Regions from separate parts of the Streptomyces sp. NTD91 genome, predicted to be linked through region 2. Evidence: riboswitches for the same ligand, from Rfam matches in the RefSeq annotation. Region 2 holds a riboswitch; each other region holds the start of a gene.
The links. A riboswitch is a leader RNA that binds a small molecule or an ion and turns the genes downstream of it on or off. The one in region 2 is predicted to bind cobalamin.
Positions count from the first base shown of each region.

Region 1: another riboswitch for cobalamin. It lies ahead of AC5WRT_RS07870 (ribonucleoside-diphosphate reductase subunit alpha); the one in region 2 lies ahead of AC5WRT_RS18490 (cobalamin biosynthesis protein).
Region 3: another riboswitch for cobalamin. It lies ahead of nicT (Nickel transporter NicT); the one in region 2 lies ahead of AC5WRT_RS18490 (cobalamin biosynthesis protein).

Region 1 is NZ_JCAJZW010000005.1:80,203-82,457, forward strand. Features, by position in the region: gene AC5WRT_RS07870 (ribonucleoside-diphosphate reductase subunit alpha) at 1-1,383, opposite strand, end outside; cobalamin riboswitch at 1,509-1,633, opposite strand; gene AC5WRT_RS07875 (GNAT family N-acetyltransferase) at 1,686-2,192, opposite strand.
Region 2 is NZ_JCAJZW010000016.1:52,138-54,392, reverse strand. Features, by position in the region: gene AC5WRT_RS18495 (cobyric acid synthase) at 1-136, opposite strand, end outside; gene AC5WRT_RS18490 (cobalamin biosynthesis protein) at 133-1,077, opposite strand; cobalamin riboswitch at 1,176-1,315, opposite strand; gene AC5WRT_RS18485 (hypothetical protein) at 1,440-1,664, opposite strand; gene AC5WRT_RS18480 (inorganic phosphate transporter) at 1,700-2,255, opposite strand, start outside.
Region 3 is NZ_JCAJZW010000055.1:10,175-12,429, reverse strand. Features, by position in the region: gene nicT (Nickel transporter NicT) at 1-932, opposite strand, end outside; cobalamin riboswitch at 960-1,150, opposite strand; gene AC5WRT_RS34675 (ArsR/SmtB family transcription factor) at 1,229-1,636, shown strand.

The DNA of each region.
Region 1 (2,255 bases), on a different contig from region 2:
GAGGTTCACCGACCCCAGGTTGCAGACCGCCGTCTCGGAGTCGTCCGTGACCTCCAGGATCTCCGTGCAGAGGTTGGAGGAGTGGATCACGTGCCCCGGCAGGGCCGTCTGGTTGGCGGTGCGGTTGGCCGCGTCCTTGAAGGTCATCCAGCCGTTGCCGGTCTGCGCGAGGGTGCGCATCATCCGGCCGTACAGCTCACGGGCCGGCATGGTCTTCTTCGCCAGGCCCGCCTGCTCGGCCTTGCGGTAGGCGGCGTCGAACTCCTCGCCCCACAGGTCGACCAGCTCCGGCACGTCGGAGGGGGAGAACAGCGACCACTGCTCGTCGGCGTCGACCCGGCGCATGAACTCGTCCGGGATCCAGTGCGCGAGGTTCAGGTTGTGCGTGCGGCGGGCGTCCTCACCCGTGTTGTCCCGCAGCTCCAGGAACTCCTCGATGTCGCAGTGCCAGGTCTCCAGGTACACCGCCGCGGCACCCTTGCGCCGACCACCCTGGTTCACGGCCGCCACCGAGGCGTCCAGCGTCTTCAGGAACGGCACGATGCCGTTGGAGTGCCCGTTGGTTCCGCGGATCAGCGAACCGCGGCCGCGGATGCGGGAGTAGGACAGGCCGATGCCGCCGGCGTGCTTGGAGAGCCGGGCCACCTGGTGGTAGCGGTCGTAGAGGGAGTCCAGCTCGTCCTTGGGGGAGTCCAGGAGGTAGCAGGACGACATCTGCGGGTGCCGCGTGCCGGAGTTGAAGAGTGTGGGGGAGGACGGAAGGTAGTCGAGGCGGCTCATGAGCCCGTAGAGCGCGGCGACTTCGTCCACCGAGCGGGTGGTGTCGTCCTCTGCGAGGCCGGCGGCGACCCGCAGCACGAAGTGCTGGGGCGTCTCGATGACCTTGCGGGTGATCGGGTGCCGCAGCAGGTAGCGGCTGTGCAGGGTGCGCAGGCCGAAGTAGCCGAAGCGATCGTCGGCCCGGCGGTCGATCAGTGCGTCCAGCCGCCCTGCGTGCAGCCGTACGAAGGCGGCGGTCCGGTCGGCGATGAGCCCCTCGCGGTGCCCCACGGCCACCGACTCGGTGAAGGACGTCACGCCCTGCGAGGCGGCCTCGGCGCGGATGGAGAGGGTCAGCAGCCGGGCGGCCAGCCGGGAGTAGGCCGGGTCCTCGGAGATGAGCCCGGCGGCGGCCTCCGTGGCCAGCTCGCGCAGTTCCGCCTCGTCGGCGTGCGCCGACCGGCCGCGCAGCGCGGCGGCGGCGACCCGGCCGGGGTCGGCGTCGGGGAGGTCGGCGGTCAGCTCGGTCAGGGTCCGCAGCAGCGCGGTACCGGGGCCGTCGGCCTCCGCACCGGTGGCCGACATGCCGCTGTCTGAAGCCGGATCTGCTGGCGCGATGGTCACGTGGGGCTCTCCCTCGCTCGGCACGGGGACCTGGCGGAGGGCAGGGGGCAGCCACGAGCGCACACGGCGTCGCGTCCACCGGCCCACTCCACGAGGCCCGGACGTCTGGGCACCCGGACCGGACGGCCCCGGGTGCGCTGCCGGCAGGTCCTCGGACTGACTCCTGGGCGCAGACGCGCACAAGTACACCGTTGCGGGACAGTTCCGGATTCGCACCGGATTCCCCTGCGACGACAGCGAGGATGAGCATACATCTAGTGCCGGGCTGTCGTGTCACCCCCAGATGTTGTGTCGGAGCGGTGTCAGAGAGTCAACTCGTACGTGAGCAGGGTGATGTCGGCGAGTTCCGGGAGCGGGTTCCAGTCGCGTTCGGGGACGCGGACAAACCCCAGGCGTTCGTAGATGCGGTGTGCGGCGTGCATGGTGCGCTGGGTGGACAGGACGAGGGCCGTGCAGCCCACCGTGGCCCGTGCGCGGTCGATGCAGCCCCGGACGAGGGCCTCACCCGCGCCCTGTCCCCGGCCCGCGTGCGCGACGGCCAGCATGCGGATCTCGGCCTCTCCGGGGCGGGCGATGTCGGCCATGGGACCGGGGGACGGCACGAAGGTGACTCCGCCGAGAAGGATGCCGTTCCGGACGGCCACGAGGACCTGTGCCGCGGCCGCTCGCCTGGCCACGTCTCTCAGTTCGCCCAGGTACCAGTCACTCTCCCCGAAGTCGAGGAGTCCGTCGTCCAGGTACGCCCGGGCGGTGATCTCGCCGAGGGTGTCGAACTCGTCGGGGGCTGCCTGCCGGATCACGATGTCCATGGCACCGAGTCTGCCGGAGGGACACGCAAACGGGCCGCCGGATCTCCTCCGGCGGCCCGTCGT
Region 2 (2,255 bases):
TGAGCGACATGTTCTGCGCCTTGAACGGCGCGACCTTCACACCCCGACGCGCCAGCCACCGGCAGATTCCGGCCGTCACGACGCTCTTTCCGGCGTCGGAGGTCGTCCCGGCGACCAGCAGTCCGCCCCCTGTCATGCCTTGTGTCCCTTCACGAGTCGGCGCGCGGCGAGGGTGACGCCGAGCGCGAGCAGGCCGACGCGGCGGGAGAGCCGTACGGCCCGGCCGATGTCGGTGACCCGGACCGCCCGTCCCGCCTCGGCGTTGAGCACGGGGCGGTGTTCGATCCGGCCTCCGTAGGAGAGGGTTCCGCCGAGCCGGACACCGAGTGCGCCCGCGAACGACGCCTCCACAGGGCCGGCGTTGGGGCTCGGGTGCTGGGCCGCGTCGGCCTTCCAGGCGCGCAGGGCGCCGCGCGGATCGGGGCCGGCGACGGCGGCGAGGGCGGCGGTCAGCCGCGCCCCCGGCCAGCCGGCCACGTCGTCCAGCCGGGCGGAGGCCCAGCCGTAGCGCCGGTAGCGCGCGGACTTGTGACCCACCATGGCGTCCAGGGTGTTGACGGCCCGGAAGCCCAGCAGCCCCGGCACCCCGGCCACGGCCCCCCACACCAGGGCGCCCACCACGGCGTCGGAGGTGTTCTCGGCGACGGACTCCACCACGGCCCGGGCGATCCCGTCGGCGTCCAGCGCCTGCGGGTCCCGGCCGCACAGGTGCGGCAGTCGCGCCCGCGCCGCCGCGACGTCCCCGGACTCCAGCGCGCGGCCGATCGCGCGGGCCTCGCGGGCGAGCGAAGTGCCGCCGACGACCGCCCAGGTGGTGGCGGCGGTCAGCGCGAAGGAGGCGGCGGGGGAGGGGCGCACGGCGCGTGCGGCCAGTGCACCGAGTGCGACGGCGCCACCGGCGCACACAGTGGTGTACAGGGCGCCCCAGCCGCGGTGGTCGTGCCACAACGCGCGGTCCACGGCTGTGGCCGCACGCCCGAACACGGCGACCGGATGCCCCCGGCGCGGATCGCCGAGGAGCAGGTCTCCGAGAAGGCCGGCGGCGGCACCGTACGCGTAACTGCGATCGGCACCCATCGGCTCAGCCGGCCGTGGGGTCAGGAACGGGCCTGGTACGGGTCCTTCGGCAGCCGGGCATGGCGATCTGTGTCCTCACTCAGGGTGTCCGCGCCCTGGTTCGACGAGATTCGGCGGTGAGAGTTCCTGGCTCCCGGGTTCTTCCCCGGTGACAGTGGCGGGACCGCGCCGGATTCGCACCGGCTTCCTCTCCTGCCGCCGTACATGGCCCGGGCAGTCCACCACGCGCCCGGAACGGCCGTCAACTTGCCGTTGACCTGGGCGGGGAGAGTGTGCGAAGGCCCACACACCGGGGCGGGTGCGCGGGCGTGCGAAAGGGGGCGGTACGCACTGCGTACCGCCCCCTCGGGCTGCAACTGTCGTCAGCGTCGGACGATCAGCAGGATGCCGTAGGCCACCGCCGCGGCGCACGCGGCGAAGCAGACGTAGGCGCCGACGACCGCGAGGGCGCCCGAACCGCCCTGCGCGGTGGCGGACTCCCGCTTGGCGAGGCCCGCGATGCCGAGGGTGAACAGGGCGGCGAGGCCGACGGTGACCAGGAGGCTGGTGCCGAAGACGGAGCCGAGGGCTGCCCAGTCGATTGTCATGGTGATGCTTCCTTAGGGGACCTGGGTGCTCGGGTTCAGACCGCGGCCGACGACTGCGGTGCGGGGCCGGCGGCCGCGAGATCGGCCGCGGCAGCCGCGCCGGTCGGGGGCGGGGTGACAGCGGCGATGGCCGCGGTCAGCACGCCGGCGGGCTCTTCGGCTTCGTCGATGTCGTTGACGTTCGCTGCGTTGACGACGTGGCGTCGGGACACCAGCCAGATCCCGGCGCTGGCGGCGACCAGGACGACGGCGACGACGGCGGTGCCCCAGCCACCCAGCTCGGTGATCTTCTCGGCGCCCGCGCCGACGAGCGCGGCGGCCGGCAGCGTCAGCAGCCAGGCCACGCACATCCGCGTCGCGGTGGACCAGCGGATCACGCCGCCCTTGCGGCCCAGGCCGGCGCCCATCACGGAGCCGGTGACGGCGTGTGTGGTGGAGAGCGAGAACCCGAGGTGGGAGGAGGCCAGCAGGACGGTGGCGGCACTGGTCTGGGCGACGAAGCCCTGCTGCGGCTGGAGGTCGGTCAGGCCCTTGCCCATGGTGCGGATGATGCGCCAGCCGCCGATGTAGGTGCCCAGCGCCATGGCGAGG
Region 3 (2,255 bases), on a different contig from region 2:
AGGACGCCGACCAACTCGATCGTGCCGACGAAGAAGGCCACCGCGATGGACAGGCCGGTGATGGTGAGGTTGTAGAAGACCTTGCGGACCGGGTTGGAGAAGGCCCACTGGTAGGCGAAGTTCATGAAGGTGCCGTCCAGGGTGTCGAAAAGGCTCATCCCCGCGGCGAAGAGGAGGGGCAGGCACAGAACCGCGTACCAGGGAAGGCCTGCGGCGGCACCGTTGCCGGCCAGGGCGAGGAGCAGGACCTCGGTGCTGGTGTCGAAGCCTACGCCGAAGAGGAAGCCGAGCGGGAACATCTGGCCAGGGCGGCGGACGGACCTGGTGAGGCGGCCGAGAACGCGGTTCATGAAGCCACGTGAGTCGAGGTGGGCCTCCAGCTCGCCCTCGTCGTACCGCCCGGCCCGCATCGCCTTGAACACGCGGGCGATGCCGAACAGCGCCACCATGTTGAGGGCGGCGATCAGATACAGGAACCCGCCGGAGACCGTCGTACCCACGGTGCCGAGGACCTGGTGAGTGCGGGAGCCGTCGTTCATCAGCGTGCCGGCGAGCCTGGCGCCGCCGGCGACCAGCGCGGCCATGACGACCACCACACTGGAGTGCCCGAGCGCGAACCAGAAGCCCACCGACACCGGCCGCTTGCCGTCGGCCATCAGCTTGCGGGTGGTGTTGTCGATCGCGGCGATGTGGTCGGCGTCGAAGGCGTGCCGCATGCCGAGGGTGTAGGCCGTGACGCCGAGGCCCACCCCGAACGCCTGGGTGCCGACCTCGTAGTGACGCGGGACCACGAACAGGAAGAGGATCCCGAAGGCGACCAGGTGCAGGGCGACGATCACGGTCAGGAGGCCGGCGGTTCGGACGGTGTCCTCACGTCGCCAGCGGAAGGAGGGGGCGGCGGCGGTTTCGGGCACGCCTCGGGACGGGGTCATACCATCACGCTCCAGCACCTCGTGGATCAGCTTCGTGCTGCCGTGGCCGGTCTCCTGGCTGACGGGTCATCGCGCCCGCCCCTGCCTTCCCGGCCGTGAGGCCAGTGGCAACGCCTGGGGCGGGAACTCCCCGATCACAGTGGCGAGGGCCGCTCCGGACTGAGCCCCTGACGGGCCGTCACCGGTCTTCCCGAACACCACGGCCCGCTCACAGTAGAAGGCCACCGGTCGGGGCTGCAAGCCTGCACAAGTGATCAGGTGTTGAGCCGTGAGGTGGCGGCTGCGATGATGGGTTCATGCATCTCGTCCCCGCCGAACGTGCCGGGCAGCGGACCATCGACGGCCATCGGGTCTGCGACGCCATCGCCGCCGTCGGTGAACGCCAGCGCGTACGGACCTGGGCCGGCCGCTTCTCTCTGCTCGCGGATCCCGGGCGACTGTCCCTGCTGCTGGCGCTCCATGAAGCAGGCCCCATCGCCGTCTCCGACCTTGCCGTGGCCACCGGGATGCGGGACACCGCGGTGTCGCAGGCGCTGCGTCTGCTGCGAACGGCAGGCACCGTCCAGGGCGAGAAGGACGGTCGGATCGTGCGCTATCGGCTCGTCGACGGCGAGATCTCCGCTTTGCTGGAACACTGCGGGCCGCGCCGCGCTGCCGCCGAAGCCACAGCGGCAGGAGGAGCAAGCGACCCAGCACCACAGTGAACGTCAGCAGGGGAGATTGCCGGCGATCGCGCCCAGGTCGAGTGTTCCGGCCTGTCGTTCGTGCCTGCCCTGCCGACGGTCGCAGTCGGCGGCCGGCACCGGCCGCCGGGTCGCGTCCCGCAAAGTGGTGTAGCGATGCGGAGTTCACGACTCCGCAGGTCACAAGCACTGACAGGGCCGACGCTCGAGCAGAGGCCGCTGCGGAGGCCGGGAACAGCATCGCCACCACCCGAGGCATCTCGACGGTGCTTGCCGAAGAAGCGGTCGCCGGAGCGAGTTGGTCCGGATTCCTACACCACTTGGCGGGACACCATCGGCCGCCGCCCGAACCCCACTTTCCCCTCGGGGTGTCACGGCATCCGACCTGGACTGGGTGGCGAACGCCAGGTGTCCCCGGTCCCCTCGGTCAGCTCGGCGCGGTCGGTTCCCGAGGGGGGCTGCGCCGACAGGTCCGGTCAGTCGGCCGATCCCGCTGCGCACAAGGGCCCGGTGGGGCGTGAGACTGCCCAGGGCGACGCGACGCATCCCCAGCCGGCAGACGCACCCGTCGCTGAGCGCAGCCGTCCCGGAGCCCTGTGAGCTGCCTCACGCGGCGCTGCCCCTTCGCCGCCGGAACTGC